Regions from separate parts of the Actinosynnema sp. CA-299493 genome, predicted to be linked through region 2. Evidence: riboswitches for the same ligand, from Rfam matches in the RefSeq annotation. Region 2 holds a riboswitch; each other region holds the start of a gene.

What was found. Region 2 has a riboswitch for glycine ahead of gcvP (aminomethyl-transferring glycine dehydrogenase). Riboswitches for the same ligand answer to the same signal wherever they lie in the genome.
Region 1: it holds a riboswitch for glycine, as region 2 does, so the genes downstream of both, gcvH (glycine cleavage system protein GcvH) here and gcvP (aminomethyl-transferring glycine dehydrogenase) in region 2, are expected to answer to the same signal.
Region 3: it holds a riboswitch for glycine, as region 2 does, so the genes downstream of both, gcvT (glycine cleavage system aminomethyltransferase GcvT) here and gcvP (aminomethyl-transferring glycine dehydrogenase) in region 2, are expected to answer to the same signal.

What each region holds. Positions count from the first base shown of each region.
Region 1 covers NZ_CP191993.1:8,383,214-8,389,187, reverse strand. Annotated here, with positions in the region: gene ACQPYE_RS35890 (hypothetical protein) at 1-119, opposite strand, end outside; gene ald (alanine dehydrogenase) at 460-1,566, opposite strand; glycine riboswitch at 1,762-1,856, shown strand; gene gcvH (glycine cleavage system protein GcvH) at 2,005-2,385, shown strand; gene ACQPYE_RS35875 (L-serine ammonia-lyase) at 2,390-3,754, shown strand; gene ACQPYE_RS35870 (glutathione peroxidase) at 3,801-4,286, opposite strand; gene ACQPYE_RS35865 (transcriptional regulator) at 4,283-4,597, opposite strand; gene ACQPYE_RS35860 (hypothetical protein) at 4,590-5,297, opposite strand; gene ACQPYE_RS35855 (ABC1 kinase family protein) at 5,338-5,974, opposite strand, start outside.
Region 2 covers NZ_CP191993.1:7,407,020-7,412,993, reverse strand. Annotated here, with positions in the region: gene ftsR (transcriptional regulator FtsR) at 1-438, shown strand, start outside; gene ACQPYE_RS31180 (bifunctional nuclease family protein) at 582-1,055, shown strand; gene ACQPYE_RS31175 (MerR family transcriptional regulator) at 2,165-2,731, shown strand; glycine riboswitch at 2,841-2,931, shown strand; gene gcvP (aminomethyl-transferring glycine dehydrogenase) at 3,087-5,974, shown strand, end outside.
Region 3 covers NZ_CP191993.1:7,662,495-7,668,468, forward strand. Annotated here, with positions in the region: gene ACQPYE_RS32375 (RNA polymerase sigma factor) at 1-201, shown strand, start outside; gene ACQPYE_RS32380 (malonic semialdehyde reductase) at 241-846, opposite strand; gene glyA (serine hydroxymethyltransferase) at 926-2,191, opposite strand; gene gcvT (glycine cleavage system aminomethyltransferase GcvT) at 2,206-3,306, opposite strand; glycine riboswitch at 3,435-3,529, opposite strand; glycine riboswitch at 3,531-3,618, opposite strand; gene ACQPYE_RS32395 (DUF3817 domain-containing protein) at 3,682-3,984, opposite strand; gene ACQPYE_RS32400 (hypothetical protein) at 3,999-4,397, opposite strand; gene ACQPYE_RS32405 (helix-turn-helix transcriptional regulator) at 4,509-4,997, opposite strand; gene ACQPYE_RS32410 (hypothetical protein) at 5,199-5,360, opposite strand; gene ACQPYE_RS32415 (CaiB/BaiF CoA transferase family protein) at 5,798-5,974, opposite strand, start outside.

The sequences.
Region 1 (5,974 bases), 980 kb from region 2:
ACAGCGGACTCACCGGGTGGCGCGACCAGCAGAACTCGGTCGTCCTCGACGAGCACGGTCATCGACCGGTCCCGCCCGAACGGGTCGTGGCAGTCGATCCAGCCCTCGGGTTCAGCCATCTCGCTCCGATCGGAGGTGGCGCGGCGGGGCGCCGCGCGAGCGGACGACCCCGCTCGGTAGCTACGGGGTTCCGACCTGTCCATCGGTCACCGGGGTGTCGTGACTTACCTGTTATCACCCAAGTTCACTCGATTGCTTGAGCGTGCACACGGCGTGTTGCCACCGCCGGGCGAAATGTGCGCCGGATAGGTGGGGCCGCTGGGCAGGGACCCCGGTTCCCGGCTAGGATTGGTCACGCGGCCCGCTCCCAGTGACCCCCAGGCTGGTTGAGCGGGCCGTCTTTCTTGCCGAAGGGCCCCGCTCACGTGCTGTGAGCGGGGCCCTTCGCGGTAGTGGGTATCAGAGGTCGACCGGCGTGTGGGTCATCCCGTGCGCCTGGGCGACCGGCAGGTTGGTCAGCAGGCCCTCGTGCGCGTTCAGGCCGAGCGCCAGCGACGCGTCCCCGCGCAGCGCCGCCTCCCAGCCCAGGTCGGCCAGCGCGACGGCGTACGGCAGCGTCACGTTGGTCAGCGCGTAGGTCGACGTGCGCGGCACGGCGCCGGGCATGTTCGCCACGCAGTAGAAGACGGTGTCGTGCACCTGGTAGGTCGGGTCGTCGTGCGTGGTCGGCCGCGAGTCGGCGAAGCAGCCGCCCTGGTCGATCGCGATGTCCACGAGGACGGAGCCGGGCCTCATGCCGGCCACCAGGTCGTTGCCGACCAGCTTCGGCGCCTTCGCGCCGGGCACCAGCACCGCGCCGATGACCAGATCGGCCTCGCGGACGGCCTCCTCGACGGCGTACCGGTTGGACGTCACGGTGCGCAGGCGGCCCTGGTAGAGGGCGTCGATGTGCCGCAGCCGGTCCACGTTGGTGTCCAGGACCTGCACGTCCGCGCCCATGCCCACGGCGATCGCCGCCGCGTTCAGGCCCGCCACGCCGCCGCCGATCACGACCACCCGCGCCGGGTGCACGCCGGGCACGCCGCCGGGCAGCACGCCGCGCCCGCCGGACGGCTTCATCAGCGAGTACGCGCCCACCTGCGGCGCGAGCCTGCCCGCCACCTCCGACATCGGCGCCAGCAGCGGCAGCGCGCCGTTCGGGGTCTGCACGGTCTCGTAGGCGACGGCGGTGGTGCCGGAGTCCAGCAACGCCCGCGTCAGCGGCCGGTCGGCGGCCAGGTGCAGGTACGTGAACAGGACCTGGCCCTTGCGCAGCCGCGGGTACTCCTCGGCGATCGGCTCCTTGACCTTGAGCACCAGGTCGCCCTCGGCCCACACGTCGTCCGCGCCGGGCAGCACCTTCGCGCCGGCGGCCAGGTACTCCTCGTCGGTGATGGCCGAACCGAGGCCCGCGCCGGTCTCGACCACCACGTCGTGACCGCGCTGGGTCAGCTCGTGCGCGCCCGCCGGGGTCAGCGCGACGCGGTACTCGTGGTTCTTGATCTCGCGGGGGACGGCGATCCGCACGGTGGGCTCCTTCGGCCGTTGTTACACCAAAGGTCCGGTAACGGGTACCCGGTGTCATCGTGCCGCGAGCACCAACGGGCCGGTGCGCGGTTGTGCGGTCCGGACAAGTCCGGTGGCGCGTTGACACCCGTCGGGCCCGGCACCTAGCGTGCGGGCCAACCAACTGAACATCGGCCGCGGCGCGCCAGGAGCGCCGGAACCCGCGCGGGAGAGACCTCGGTGAACGTGCCGGGGCGCCGAAGGAGCAAGTACCCCGCACACTCTCAGGCAGCGAGAACCGCTCGGGTGAGGCGACTCTGGAAAGCGCGCCCAACCGCGCGCACCCACGGTGCAAGCCGGAACGGATCGACGGTCAGCCGTCGCGACGACCCGGTGAAGCTCTCAGGTCCAAGGACAGAGTGGGGCTCTGGGTGGACCTTGCCGTGAGGGAGCGCTGTCGTGACTTTTCCGGACAACCTGCTGTACACGCCCGAGCACGAGTGGGTGGACTGGGCGCCGGGTACCCAGGACCCGGTGGCGGTCGGCATCACGTCGTACGCGGCGGACTCGCTGGGTGACATCGTGTTCGTGGAGCTGCCCGAGGTCGGCGCCGTGGTGACGTCCGGCGAGGTGTGCGGCGAGCTGGAGTCGACCAAGTCGGTCAGCGACCTGTACGCGCCGGTCAGCGGCGAGGTGGTGGAGGTCAACCCGACCGCTGTCAACGACCCGTCGCTGATCAACAACGACCCGTACGGCGCCGGTTGGCTGTTCAAGGTGGCCGTGACCGACGCGTCCGGGCTGCTGACCGCGGCGAAGTACGCGGAACTGACCGGGGACTGACGTCATGGCGATCAGCGTGTTCGACCTGTTCTCCGTGGGCATCGGACCGTCGAGCTCGCACACGGTGGGCCCGATGCGCGCGGCGATGATGTTCGCGGACCGGCTGCGGCCCTCGTCGGCCTCGGTCGACCGGGTGCACGTGGAGCTGTTCGGCTCGCTCGGCGCGACCGGGCACGGGCACGGCAGCCCCAAGGCGGTGCTGCTCGGACTGGAGGGCTGCCGGCCGGAGGAGGTCGACCCTGAAGAGGCCGAGCGGCGGGTGGCGGAGATCCGCGCCACCGGACGGCTGCGGCTGGCCGGCGCGCGGGAGATCGCGTTCACCGAGGACACCGACCTGGTGATGCACCGGCGCAAGTCGTTGCCGCTGCACCCCAACGGCATGAGCTTCACCGCCCACTCGGGTGACGCCGTGGTCGACTCGGCGGTGTACTACTCCGTCGGCGGCGGGTTCGTGGTGGACGACACGGCCACCGGCGCCGACCGGATCAAGGCCGACGAGACGCCGGTCGCGCACCCGTTCCGGACGGGTGACGAGCTGCTGGCGCGGTGCCGGGAGACCGGGCTGTCGATCAGCGAGGTCATGCTGGCCAACGAGCTGTCGTGGCGTGGCGAGGAGTCGGTGCGCTCGGGGCTGCTGGGGATCTGGGACGTGATGCAGCAGTGCGTCGAGCGCGGCTGCACTCGGACCGGTGTGCTGCCCGGTGGCTTGAAGGTGCGGCGGCGCGCGGCCGAGATGCGGCAGCGGATGGCCGCCGAGCACTACGCCACGGACCCGTTGCGGGTGATGGACTGGGTGACGCTGTTCGCGCTGGCGGTGAACGAGGAGAACGCCGCAGGCGGTCGCGTGGTGACCGCGCCGACCAACGGCGCGGCTGGCATCGTGCCCGCGGTGCTGCACTATTACACCCGCTTCGTGCCGGGCGCGTCCGACGACGGCGTGGTGCGGTTCCTGCTGACGGCGGGGGCGGTCGGCGTGCTGTTCAAGGAGAACGCGTCGATCTCCGGCGCCGAGGTCGGGTGCCAGGGCGAGGTCGGTTCGGCGTGCTCGATGGCGGCGGGCGGGCTGGCCGAGGTCATGGGCGGCACGCCGGAGCAGGTGGAGAACGCGGCCGAGATCGCCATGGAGCACAACCTGGGGCTGACGTGCGACCCGATCGGGGGACTGGTGCAGATCCCGTGCATCGAGCGCAACGCGCTGGCGTCGATCAAGGCGATCACGGCGGCGCGGATGGCGCTGCGCGGCGACGGCTCGCACTTCGTGTCGTTGGACAAGGTCATCAAGACCATGCGTGAGACGGGCAAGGACATGAAGAGCAAATACAAGGAGACCGCTCGCGGCGGGCTGGCCGTCAACGTCATCGAGTGCTGACCCGTGCGTGGGAGGCGGCCGACCGGTCGCCTCCCACACCGCCGGGTTACGGCAGGACCGCCTCGATCGCCTTCACGACCGCCTCGTCCTCAGGCTCGGTGCGCGGGCGGAACCTGGCCACGACCTCGCCGGACGGGGCGACGAGGAACTTCTCGAAGTTCCACTGGACGTCGCCGGCCGCGCCGTCGGTGTCCGCGAACGCCGTCAGCTCGGCGTACAGCGGGTGCCGGGACGGGCCGTTCACCTCGACCTTCTCGAACAGCGGGAACGTCACGCCGTACGTGGTGGAGCAGAAGGTGGCGATCTCCTCCGCCGTGCCCGGCTCCTGCCCGGCGAACTGGTTGCACGGGAACCCGACCACGGAGAACCCCTGGGCCGCGTACCGCTCCTGCAACCGCTCCAAGCCCTGGTACTGGGGCGTCAGCCCGCACTTCGAGGCGACGTTCACCACCAGCAGCGCCTTGCCCGCCACCGCGCCCAGGCTCGACGGCTCACCGGACAGCGTGCGCAGCGGGATGTCGTGGATGCTCATGCCCGCGAGGCTACGTGCCTCTCCACGAGCGCACGCAGGGCCGCCATCTCCGCCGCCAGCGCGGCCACGCCCGCCGCCGTCACGCTGACCCACGTCCGGGGCCGCTTGCCGTCGTACCCCTTCTCCACCGCGACCAGCCCGGCCTGCTCCAGCACCGCGATGTGCCGCGACAGGTTGCCCGCGGTCAGCTCCAGGGTGGACCGCAGGTAGCCGAACTCGACCCGCTTCGCCTCCGCCGCCACGGTGAGGATGCCCAGCCGGTGCCTCTGGTGCACCACGTCGTCCAGCGACGCGGTCGGGTGCTCAGCCACGCCGCAAGCCCACCAGGCCGCCGACGACGAGCACCAACCCGGGCAGCACGACCACGCTGCCCGACGACCACGTGCCGGGCGTGACCCCTTCCAGCGGCGTGAAGCCGGCGGACACGCACAGCGCGACCAGGTACCCCGCCGTGATGGTGGTGAACCGGGTGCTGCGCTCCACCGCCGCCAGCACCACCAGGCCGAGGCCGATCGCGATGAACTGCCCGATCGCCGGCTGGTCGTGCTGGAGCACCGCCGTGCCCAGCACGGCCGCCGTCGCCGTCGCCGCGAGCGGGGCCTTCCACCGCCACAGCGCGGTCGCCGCCGCGAGCAGGATCAGCCCCGCGCCGGTGCCCGAGTGGAACCGGAACGGCAGGTGCTCCAGCGCCAGGCCGATCACCGGACCGCCCAGGCCGATCGCCAGCGCGCCGAGGTAGCCCCCGGTGGACGTCTCGATGCCCACCCGCGCACCACGCCGGCGGTACCACCACACCGTCGCCAGGCCGCCCACCACCAAGGCGGTCGACCAGTACAGGCTCAACGCCACCGGGTAGCGCACGTCGAACCCGCGCGGCGACGGACCCGGCGCGTACAGCGGCACGGCCAGGAACGACGCGACGCCGAAGAACAGCAGCGGGAACGGGTAGGCGTGCCGGTCCTCCCGCGCCCGCCGGCGCAGTTCGGCCAAGTCACCCAGCAGGTCTGCCACCCAGTCAGGTTTGCACCGCAAACCAACCGCGTCAACCGCGTCACCCGCGTGGCCGGAAGATGGTCACCACCACCCGCAGCCCGAGCAGCACGCTGATGACCAGCAGGTTGTAGCCGAACACCTGGAACAGCGAGATGTCCGGACCCACCCGCGGCCCGCCGTCCGCGCCGAGCAGCAGCACCGCCATCACGCCCGCCGTCGCGCCCAGCACGGTCAGCATCACCTGGTGCAGCAGGGACACGATGAACTGCCGGTCGCGCTCGTCGGCGAACAGCCTCATGCTCAGCCCCAGCCGACCCTGCTCCAACGCGCTGGAGATCCGCTCCGCCCGCCGGGGCAGCCGCCGCAGCATGGGCAGCACCGCGTGCAGCTCCTCGGTCATGGTGCGCTTCAGCGACTCCGGCGTGAGGTGCGCGCTGAACTGCTCGTCCGCGAACGACCGCGACTCGGCCACGATGTCGAACCCCGGTGACAGCGCGGCCAGCGTGCCCTCCACGGTGGCCAGCGCCCGGAACACCGCCGCGATCTCCGGCGGGATGCTCAGCCCGTGCCGGTAGACCAGCGTGAACAGGTCGCCGAACATCTCGACGTCCGGCCGCATCCCGGTGCCGAGGTGGCGTGCCATGAACTGCCCGAGCGCGCGCTCCAGCTGCTGCTCGTCGATCTCGTCGGGCCGC
Region 2 (5,974 bases):
GTCATCAAGGAGCAGTTGGACGCGGCCGACCAGAAGGCGACGCGCGCCGTCGACCTCGCCGCGACCGCCGGGCACCGGGTCACCCGCGAAGACCTGCTGGCGCGGGCGGGCATCGAGCCGGGCGTGCTGGCGGACCTGGAGCAGCACGGCCTGATCAGGGCTGGTGCGGGCGGGTTCTACGACCACGAGGCGGTGCAGATCGCGTCGACCGTGCGGGCCATGGCCGAGCACGGGTTGGAGGCGCGCGACCTGCGCCCGTTCCGCCTCGCGGCCGACCGCGAGGTGGGGTTGGTGGAGCAGGTCGTCGGCGCTGGGCGCGGGACGCGGGAACGTGACGATGTGGTGCGGGAGTTGGCGGCGCTTTCCGTAACGCTGCACACACTCCTGGTGAAGGTGGGCCTGCGTGACGTGGTCGGTCGCCCGGTTTCGCCGAGGTGAACGCGTGTCCGCATCGTGATCGGAAGCGGGCGGGCGGTTGCGCACAGGGCCCGCTTGGCGGGTAGCGTCGAAAGAGTACGTGGGGGATCCTCGTTGGTAGCGGGGACGCCAGAATTTCAGCGCGCTGAGGGAGGCGAGACCCGATGAGCGAAATGCGCGTCGTCGGCGTGCGGGTGGAACTGCCCGCCAACCAGCCGATCCTGCTGCTGCGCGAAACCGAGGGCGAACGGTACCTGCCGATCTGGATCGGATCGGTCGAGGCCACGGCGATCGCGTTGGAGCAGCAAGGTGTGCGTCCGGCCCGGCCGTTGACGCACGACCTGCTCAAGGACGTCATCGGAGCGCTCGGCCGGCAGCTGGAGCAGGTGCGGATCACGGACTTGCAGGAAGGCACGTACTTCGCGGAACTGGTCTTCGACGGCGACATCCGGGTGTCCGCGCGGCCGAGCGACTCGGTGGCGCTGGCGCTGAGGATCGGCGTGCCGATCCACGCGGAGGAGTCGGTGCTGGCGGAGGCCGGCCTCATCATCCCGGACGAGCAGGAGGACGAGGTCGAGAAGTTCCGCGAGTTCCTCGACTCCGTGTCGCCCGAGGACTTCCGGGGCGCGGACACGTAGCTCGGCCGGCAGCTCGCGGTCCGGTTCGGGTTCCGGCGCGCTTCACCACGCGCCGACATCACCGAACTGCCGCGCGCCCGCGTGCCCTGACCGGCTAGAGCCCCACCACGCTGGTCACGCCGCTCTGTCGGTCTCGCAACCCCCGCCGGTCTCGTCCGCCTCGCCTGTAGCCGCCTGACCGCCGCGTGTGCCTCCTGCACCGGCTTCTGCCTGCTTGCCCACGCCGGTCCACGGCTCGCCGCCCTGGCCCGCATCCCGGCCTCTGCCTGTCTCACCGCCCTTGCCTGGTCTCGCCGGCCCACTGGGTCTCGCCGATCCGCCGGACTCGCGGACCCCTCCGAGTCTGGCTGGCCCCGCTGGTCTCGCGGACCCCGCCTGGTCTCGCCGGCCCCCGCCGGATTCGGAGACCCGGCCTGATCTCGCGCGGCCTGCCGGATTTGCGGACCTCGCCTGGTTTCGCTGACCCGGCTGGGCTCGCGGATGCAGTGCCCCGGACCGTGCCAGTTCCGTCGGCTCGCGTTACCCGCGCCGCTGAACCCTGCTTGCCCCTGCTTGTCCGCGCTTGCCCGTGCTTTCGCAGAGGTCCCCGCCCAGGGGATCCCTGTTTTCGACCCTGCCACGTGGCACCGACGAATTCCGGGCGGCGGTCGCTGCCTGTGGACAACTGGGTGGGTGGGGTGGCTCCCTCGGCGGTGCGAGTGCCGGGGCTGTGAACAAGCGGGTCGGGTGCTTGACAAAACCGGTCGGTTTCGGCGACGTCGGTGGAGGGTCGGAGCGTCGGTCCCGTGCCGTGAACGGTGGTCCGAAGGCGTGTGCGGTGCGTTGTGGATGAAGGCCGCATGACACCTCTGGGCGTCACGCACCTGGGTTACACAACGTCAATGTTGATCCGCTAAACGATCACTAAACGTCACCCGAATGGCTTACGACTGCCGACTCTCTCAACCTCAACCTCACGTCGAGGTCAGACACGTCCCGCGCGTCGCGTTGACCTGCCACCTGGGCGGTCTTACCGTCGAACTCAGGTGAATTGCCACGGTGTGATTCGGACACCGCGGCGGCTTCACGTTGGTCGCCGGTCGTCGTGACCGGACCGAGGGGAGGCAGGCGTGGTCGAGGAAGCGCCCATCCGGGCCGGATCCGGCGAACAGGGTGAGCTGTTCCCGGACTCCTCGCTGCCGGACGAACTGGTCGGGTACCGCGGCCCCGCCGCGTGCCAGATCGCGGGCATCACCTACCGCCAGCTGGACTACTGGGCGCGCACGGGGTTGGTCAACCCGACCATAAGGAGTGCCCACGGCTCCGGCAGCCAACGGCTCTACTCGTTCAAGGACATCCTGGTCCTCAAGGTAGTCAAGCGGCTGCTGGACACCGGTGTCTCGCTGCAGAACATCCGGGTCGCGGTCGACCACCTGCGTCGCCGCGGCGTGCAGGACCTGGCCCGGATCACGTTGTTCAGCGACGGCACCACCGTCTACGAGTGCACGTCGCCGGAAGAGGTGGTCGACCTGCTCCAAGGCGGCCAAGGGGTGTTCGGCATCGCGGTCTCCGGCGCGATGCGCGAGATCAGCGGCACGATCCACGACTTCCCCGCCGAGCGCGCGGACGGCGCGGAGATCGTGGAGCCCGCCAACGACGAGCTGTCCCGCCGCCGTCGGACCAGGGCCATCGGCTGACGGGAGCCCGCCGGCGGGCAGGTGGCGACCGGTGCCACGCGGTGAGATCCACGTCGCGCCGGCGGTACCGTTCACCCACCTGCCGGGTAGGATTTCGCGCGTAGTCGCTTTATCCCGTGCGGGAGAGTCCGAGCCAGTCTCGGCGCCGAAGGAGCAAATCCTCCCCGGAACCTCTCAGGCGCAAGGACCGTGCGGGTGAGACGCCTCTGGAAAGCGGGTCGGCCACCACCGACCGACCCCGCCGACGGTGCAAGCCCGACAGCCGGGTGAAGCTCTCAGGCGCCCGCCGCCGGGCAGAAGACAGAGGGGGAGGGCAACGGCAGAAGTCTGCCCGGAGCCCTGGAGGCCAGCACCGATGACGCAGGACCGCATCCCCCTCGCCGCACTCGAGCACGGCACCCCGTTCGCCGACCGGCACGTGGGCCCGCGGCCCGCCGAGCTGGCCCGCATCCTCGACGTGATCGGCGTCGGCTCGCTGGAGGAGCTGGCGCAGCACGCCGTCCCCGAGTCGATCCGCGAGCGCGACCTGGTGCTGGACCTGCCCGCGCCCGCCACCGAGACCGAGGCGCTGGCCGAACTGCGCGCCCTCGCCGCGCGCAACCGCCCGATGACGCAGATGATCGGGCTCGGCTACTACGGCACCACCACGCCGCCGGTGATCCGCCGCAACGTGCTGGAGAGCCCCGCCTGGTACACCGCGTACACGCCGTACCAGCCGGAGATCTCCCAGGGCCGCCTCGAAGCCCTGCTGAACTTCCAGACGATGGTCGCCGACCTGACCGGCCTGCCGCTGGCCAACGCGTCCATGCTGGACGAGTCCACCGCCGCCGCCGAGGCGATGACGCTGGTCCGCCGCGCGGGACGGTCGAAGTCGACCAAGTTCGTGGTGGACGCCGACACGCTGCCGCAGACGCTGGCCGTCATCGAGACGCGCGCCGAGCCGCTGGGCATCGAGATCGTGACCGCCGACCTGTCGCAGGGCATCGAGGGCCTCGGCCTCGGCGGCGACTTCTTCGGCGTGCTGCTGTCCTACCCCGGCGCGTCCGGCGTGGTGCGCGACCACGCGACGGTCGTCGAGGAGATCCACAAGGCCGGCGCGCAGGCCGTCGTCGCCGCCGACCTGCTGGCGTTGACGCTGCTGCGGCCCCCCGGCGAGATCGGCGCGGACGTCGTCATCGGCACCACGCAGAGGTTCGGCGTGCCGGTCGGGTTCGGCGGGCCGCACGCCGGCTACATGGCCGTGCGCCAGGGCTTGGAGCGGCAGCTGCCCGGACGGCTCGTCGGCGTGTCCGTGGACGCGGACGGCTCGCTCGCCTACCGCCTCGCGCTGCAGACGCGCGAGCAGCACATCCGCCGGGAGAAGGCGACCAGCAACATCTGCACCGCGCAGGTCCTGCTCGCGGTGATCGCGTCGATGTACGCGGTGTACCACGGTCCGGAAGGGCTGAAGGCCATCGCGACCCGGGCCCACCGGATGGCGACCGTGCTGGCCGCCGGTCTGCTGGAGGGTGGCGTCGAGGTCGTGCACGGCGAGTTCTTCGACACCGTGCGCGCCCGGGTGGAGGGCCGTGCCGCCGCCGTCGTCTCCGCCGCGCGCGACCTCGGCGTGAACCTATGGCAGGTGGACGACGACGTGGTGTCCATCGCGTGCGACGAGACCACCACGCGGGAGCACCTGGTCGCGGTGTGGCAGGCGTTCGGCGTGACGGTCGGCGACGTGGACGGCCTGGACGCCGACACCGCCGACGGCATCCCCGCCGACCTGCGCCGCACCAGCGACTACCTGACCCACCCGGTGTTCCACGCGCACCGCTCCGAGACCGCGTTGCTGCGCTACCTGCGCGCGCTGTCGGACAAGGACGTGGCGCTGGACCGCAGCATGATCCCGCTGGGCTCGTGCACGATGAAGCTCAACGCCACGGCCGAGATGGAGCCGGTCACGTGGCCGGAGTTCGCCGACCTGCACCCGTTCGCGCCCGCGTCGGACGCCGAGGGGCTGCTGACGATCGTCGGTGACCTGGAGCGGTGGCTGGCCGAGGTGACCGGGTACGACGCGGTGTCGTTGCAGCCCAACGCGGGCAGCCAGGGCGAGTTCGCGGGCCTGCTGGCGATCCGCGCCTACCACCTGGCCAACGGCGACTCGCACCGCGACGTGTGCCTGATCCCGTCGAGCGCGCACGGCACCAACGCCGCGTCCGCCGTGATGGCCGGGATGCGGGTCGTGGTCGTCAAGTGCGACGACCACGGCAACGTGGACGTCGAGCACCTGCGTTCGACGATCGACGCGCACCGCGACTCGCTGGCCGCGATCATGATCACCTACCCGTCGACGCACGGCGTGTACGAGGACACCGTGCGCGAGGTGTGCGGGCTGGTGCACGACGCGGGCGGCCAGGTGTACGTGGACGGCGCGAACCTCAACGCGCTGATCGGGTTGGCGCAGTACGGCAAGTTCGGGTCGGACGTGTCGCACCTGAACCTGCACAAGACGTTCTGCATCCCGCACGGCGGCGGTGGTCCGGGCGTCGGGCCGATCGGCGTGCGCTCGCACCTGGCGCCGTTCCTGCCGAACCACCCGTTGCAGCCGTCGGCCGGTCCGGCGACCGGTGTCGGCCCGATCAGCGCCGCGCCGTGGGGCTCGGCGTCGATCCTGCCGATCTCGTGGGCGTACGTGCGGATGATGGGCGGCGACGGGCTGCGGCGGGCGACGTTGACCGCGGTGGCGGCGGCGAACTACGTGGCGCGGCGGTTGGACGAGCACTTCCCCGTGCTGTACACCGGGGAGGGCGGTTTCGTGGCCCACGAGTGCATCCTCGACCTGCGGCCGATCACCAAGGCGACCGGCGTGACGGTGGACGACGTGGCGAAGCGGTTGGCGGACTACGGGCTGCACGCGCCGACCATGTCCTTCCCGGTGGCGGGCACGCTCATGGTGGAGCCGACGGAGAGCGAGGACCTGGCCGAGATCGACCGGTTCATCGACGCGATGATCGCGATCCGGCACGAGATCGACCGCGTCGGCTCGGGCGAGTGGCCGGTGGACGACAACCCGCTGCGCAACGCGCCGCACACGGCGGCCTCCATCGCCACCGAGTGGGACCACCCGTACAGCCGTGAGGTGGCCGTGTTCCCGGCGGGCACGTCGGCGCCGAAGATCTGGCCCCCGGTGCGCCGCATCGACGGCGTCAAGGGCGACCGCAACCTGGTCTGCTCCTGCCCGCCGGTCTCGGCCTACGGCGGCTG
Region 3 (5,974 bases), 260 kb from region 2:
GCCGGGCTGGCGGCGCTCGCCGAGCTGGACGGCTCCCTGCCCAGGCACACCGCGGTGGCGGCGTACCTGCGCGAGCGCGACGGCGACCTGGCCACGGCGGCGCGGCTGTACGCCGAGGCGGCCCGCCAGGCGGGCAACCTCGCCGAGGTCGCCCACCTGACCCGCCAGGCCGCCCGGCTCAACGCCCACCGGTCCCGCTGACGGGCCGGCGGCGGCGGTGCGGCCGGCGGGCCGGTGCGGTCAGAGGGTGCGGACGGCTTCGGCGAAGTCCAGGCGCGGGTTGCGCGGGTGGGTGCCGGAGTGGTCCGGGTGGCCGATGTTGACGATCACCAGGGGCAGCTGGTTGGTGTCGGCGAAGAACTCGCCGCGCACGCCCTCCGCGTCGAAACCGCTCATCGGGCCCGCCGCGAGACCGGCCGCGCGGACGCCGACGATGAAGTAGCCGACCTGGAGCAGCGCGCTCGTCCTGGCCGCCTCGGCGCGCCTCGCGTCGTCCGCGAACGCCGCCTTCGCGCCCGGGTAGTGCGGGAACGTCGTGGCGAGGTGCTCGTGGAAGTCGGTGTCGGCCGCCAGGACCGCGGTCACCGGCGCGGCGACGGTCTTGGCGCGGTTGCCCTCCGCCATGTGCGGCGCGAGGCGGGCCTTGGCGTCCTCGCCCCGGACGAACAGCACGCGCAGCGGCTGGCTGTTCATCGCGGTCGGACCCCACTTCACGAGGTCGTAGACGGCGCGGAGCTGCTCGTCGGTCACCGGCTCGTCGGTGAACGCGTTCGCCGTGCGCGCCTCGCGGAACAGCAGGTCCTGTGCGTCGCGCGGCAGTGCCAGGGCGTCGAGGGTCGCGGTCATGGTGCCTCTTTCGGTTGTCCCGTACGCGGGTTGCGCACGGGACAACCTCCAGTATCCGCGAGCTATTTCGTGTCGTCGTTCACAGGGTCGGGTACAGCGGGTGCTTGGCGGCCAGCACCTCGACCCGCGAGCGCAGCTCCGCCAGGTCCGGTGAGGACCCCAGCGCCGCCGCGATGACATCCGACACCTCGGCGAAGTCGGCCGCGCCGAACCCGCGCGTGGCCAGCGCCGGCGTGCCGATGCGCAGGCCGGAGGTCACCATCGGCGGGCGCGGGTCGTTCGGCACCGCGTTGCGGTTGACCGTGATGCCCACCTCGTGCAGCCGGTCCTCGGCCTGCTTGCCGTCCAGTTCGGACCCCACCAGGTCCACCAGCACGAGGTGCACGTCCGTGCCGCCGGTGAGCACCTTCACACCCGCCGCCGCCGCGTCGGGCTGGGACAGCCGCTCGGCGAGGATCTTCGCGCCCTCGACCGTGCGCCGCTGGCGGTCGGCGAACTCGGGCGACGCGGCGTGCTTGAACGCCACCGCCTTGCCCGCGATCACGTGCTCCAGCGGACCGCCCTGCTGACCCGGGAACACCGCCGAGTTGATCTTCTTCGCCAGGTCGGCCTCGTTGGTCAGGATCACGCCGCCGCGCGGGCCGCCGAGCGTCTTGTGCGTGGTCGTGGTCACGACGTGCGCGTGCGGCACGGGGCTCGGGTGCAGGCCCGCCGCCACCAGGCCGGCGAAGTGCGCCATGTCGACCATGAGGTACGCGCCCACCGCGTCGGCGATCCGGCGGAACTCGGCGAAGTCCAGCTGACGCGGGTACGCCGACCAGCCGGCCACGATCAGCTTCGGCTTGTGCTCGGTCGCCAGCCGCTCCACCTCGGCCATGTCGACCCGGCCGTCGGAGTCCGACACGTGGTAGGGCACCACGTTGTAGAGCTTGCCGGAGAAGTTGATCCGCATGCCGTGGGTGAGGTGGCCGCCGTGCGCGAGGTCGAGGCCCAGGATCGTGTCGCCCGGCTGGATCAGGGCGAACATCGCGCACGCGTTGGCCTGCGCGCCCGAGTGCGGCTGCACGTTCGCGAAACCGGCGCCGAACAGCGCCTTGACCCGCTCGATCGCCAGCCGCTCGATCACGTCGACGTTCTCGCAGCCGCCGTAGTAGCGCCGGCCGGGGTAGCCCTCGGCGTACTTGTTCGTCAGCACCGACCCCTGCGCCTGGAGCACCGACACCGGCGTGAAGTTCTCCGAGGCGATCATCTCCAGCGTGCTCTGCTGCCGGTGCAGCTCGGCGGCGACGGCGTCCGCGACCTCCGGGTCGAACTCCGCGAGGGAGGTGTTGAAGTGCTCGGACATGTGTGGGGTCTCCCTTACGAGGTGCGCTTGTAGAAGGGCAGTGCGACGACTTCGACCGGCTCGTGCCTGCCGCGGACGTCCACCGAGAGCCGCGTGCCCGGCTCGGTGTTGCCGACGGTGACGTACGCCATCGCCACCGAGTAGCCCAGGGTCGGCGACAACGCGCCGCTGGTCACCTCGCCGATCCGGGCGCCGGACGCGTCCAGCACCGGGTAACCGTGCCGCGGCGCGCGGCGCGAGTCGGTCTTCAGGCCGACCAGGACCTGGTCGGCGCCCTGCTCGGCGACGGCGGCCAGCGCGTCGCGGCCGACGAAGTCGCCCGGCTTGTCCAGCTTCACCACCCGGCCGAGGTTCGCCTGGAACGGCGTGCGGTCGCGGCCGAGCTCGTTGCCGTACAGCGGCATCCCGGCCTCCAGCCGCAGCGTGTCGCGGCAGCCGAGGCCGGCGGGCTTGAGGTCGTGCGGCGCGCCCGCCGCCAGCAGGGCCTGCCAGACGTGCGCGGCGTCGTCCGGCGCGACGAACAGCTCGAAGCCGTCCTCGCCGGTGTAGCCGGTGCGGGCCAGCAGCACGGGCCTGCCCGCGACCTCGGTCGGGTACGACGCGTAGTACTTCACCGCGGCCAGGTCGGTCGGCGTGAGGCCGGCGAGGATGGCGGTGGCCTTCGGGCCCTGCACGGCGAGCAGCGCGTAGTCGGTCGAGGCGTCGGTCACCGTCGCGTCGAAGCCCTTCGCCCGCTCGACCAGGGCCTCGTGCACGACGGCGGCGTTCGAGGCGTTGGCCACGACGAGGTACTCGGCGTCACCGGTGCGGTACACGATCAGGTCGTCGATCACACCGCCGTCGGCCTCGCAGATCATCGTGTACCGGGCGCGGCCGACGCCGATCGCGGACGCGTGGCCGACCAGGGCGTGGTCCAGCGCGGCGCCCGCCTCCGGGCCGGTGAGCAGGATCTCACCCATGTGGGTCAGGTCGAACAGGCCTGCCGACGTGCGCACCGCGTGGTGCTCGGCCAGCTCGCTGTCGTAGCGCAGCGGCATCCGCCAGCCCGCGAAGTCGGTGAACATGGCCCCCAACGCCTCGTGTTCGGCGTGCAGGGGCGTGCGGCGGCTTTCCATCAGGCGGGCCCTCCCTGGGTGCGGACATGCCGATGGGCCGACCGGTCGGGTCGACGGGCGGGCACGTCCGAGAGATTCACGAGCGAAAGGATGACACGGTCCACCGGAGACTCCTCGTCGAGTGAGCCTCCCCCTCTGCCATGAGCCTGAGAGCTTCGCCGCCGGGTGAGGACGGCTTGCACCGTGGGCGAGGCGCACCGGGTGCGCCTGCTTTCCAGAGTTGCCTTCGTCGCGCGGTACCTGTGCCTGAGAGATTCCGGGGAGGAGTTGCTCCTTCGGCGCCCCGCTCGGGGACTCTCCCGCGTGACATCGACGGCCGTGTTCAGTTGGTACCGCCAGACGCTAGGGGTGCCCGGCGGGCGGGGTCAAGCCCGGTCACAGGCTCTTCTCGGCCCGGACGCTCTCGACCACCCTGCGCTCGGCGTAGAACGACACGAACGGGATCGTGCCCGCGAGCAGCACCAGCACCGTGCCCTTGATCGACCAGCGGGACTTGAGCGCGAGGTCGACGGTGAGCACCAGGTACACCGCGTAGAGGAAGCCGTGGATGGGGCCGATGACCTGCACCATGCCCGCGTTGCCGCCCGCGTACTTGGCGATCATGCCGACCACGAGCAGCAGCAGGCCGACACCGACCACGTAAGCCATGAACCGGAACCTGGTCAACGCGCCGCTCATCGCCCTACCTTCGCTCACCGCTGGTCCCGCGCGTTGAGCTCGGCGAGCATGCGGTTGTAGGCCGCGAGCTCGTCGTCCTCGTCATCCCGCACGGGCGCTCTGACGGGCTCAACGGTAACGACCGGCCGAGACGGCGCGGCCACCGGCTCCGGCGCGGCCTCGTCGGCGGCGTCCGTCGTCCCGGCGGCGGCCTCGGCCTCGCGCCGGGCGTCCAGCCTGCGGATGCGCCACACCATGAACGCGGGGAAGAGGCCGAACAGCGGCCACTGGAACACGTAACCCAGGTTCTGGAACGTGCCGCCGGCCTGGGAGAACCGGTCCCACTGCCAGTAGGCCAGGCCGCAGCACACGACCAGCGACGCCAGGCAGACGGCCGCGATGGCCAGGCGCTGAGGGGTGATGAGGCCTCGCACGCCTCAAGAGTACTTCGTGCCTCGCACGGGGCTGGGGCTCCCCGCACGGGAGCCCGCACCCTCCAAGGTAAGGGCTCCTCGACCTCAGGAGCCCGCCCCGACTCGTCGGACCTAGGCCACGCCGTCCCGGCGTTGCCTCTGCAACCTGGCCACGCACCAGGCCGCCGCACTACCCCGACGCAGGTGCTGGAGCACCGTCATCGGGCCGAGGCGACGACCGAGGTCGGCGGGCGAGAGCCCGGCCGCCCGGTAGTCGAGAGCGCGCTGGTCCAACGGGCTGATGCCCGCGTCCCACCACTGCTCCGCCTCGGACAGGTCGCCCACCAGCTGCCAGTAGCTGGCGGCGGCGGCGAGCAGGGGCTCGGGCACCTCGGGCGCCCGCTTCCGCATCGCCGCCACGTACGCCGGATCCGCGGACTCGACCTTCACCAGGCCGCGGGGACCGCCATTCGCCCGCTGCACCGGGATCCCCGGCACGGACGGCGGCGCTTCCGCGAGCCACGCGTCCTTGATCCGGTTCACCTCCTGCAGGTCGGCGTCGTCCGAGCGCTCAGCCGCCCACTGCCGCAACAGCTCGTCGACTCCGGAGTCCTCGACCATTCTGCCTCCTCATCGGTCGAAGATCAGCCAATGCGACGCACCGTATTAGCGGGTACCGACAACCGCTAGACCCTGGTTTGTCAAAAACCCTGTTACCAGGGCGTTATAGCCCTCATTCCACCCGTACGGTGCAACGTTGGAGGTGCGATGTCACTGACCGTGACCGCATTGAGCGGAGTTCGAAAGGCCGCCGAGCGACCCCTAGGCGAAGAGGCTGCGAACGAAGGTGATGATCGACTCGGCGCCGGACTGGAGCCACCCGACCGCGGTCCGCACCGCTTCGGCGGACTCGTTCGGCTGGGTGATCAGGAGGAACAGCACCAGCGCGACCGCCGCCAGCGTCACCACCTTCTTGACGTTCACTGATCGGTCTCCGTCCGTTTCACTGCGCGGTGCGGCCTGGCGCCGCGCCGCTCGTGTCAACGGCCATGGTCCCTCATTCACCCGGATGATGACGATCGAACCCGCCGCCCTCCCTCGACTGGTCGCGCGAACACCACGCAACCATGCCTGAGGGCCCCGAGCGTCACCCGAACGGACGATCAAGGGGACCAGTGGTCCCGCCGATCACCAAGGTACGGGCCACTCGCCCACCCCCCTGGCACGGACACCGAGGTTCTTCAGACACTGCCACCTCTGCACAGCCCATCACCTGATTGCGCCGAAGCACGCACCGAGCGTGACAAAGGCCGATGACGGCTGCCACTCATTTCCGTTACACCTTCAGGTGATTTCGCACGCCTTTTTCCTTGCTCGATCGGGCTGCGATCAAGGCTGCGCCGAGGTCCTCGATCGGGTCGTCAGCCGATCACGCCGGACCGCCGCAACCCGGCGATCTCGTCCTCGCCCAGCCCCAGCCCGGTCAGCACCTCGACGGTGTGCTCGCCGACCGCGGGCGGCGGCGTCGGCGTGGCCGCGGGCGTGCGGCCGAACCGCGGCGCGGGCGCGGGCTGAGCCACCCCGCCCACCTCGACGAA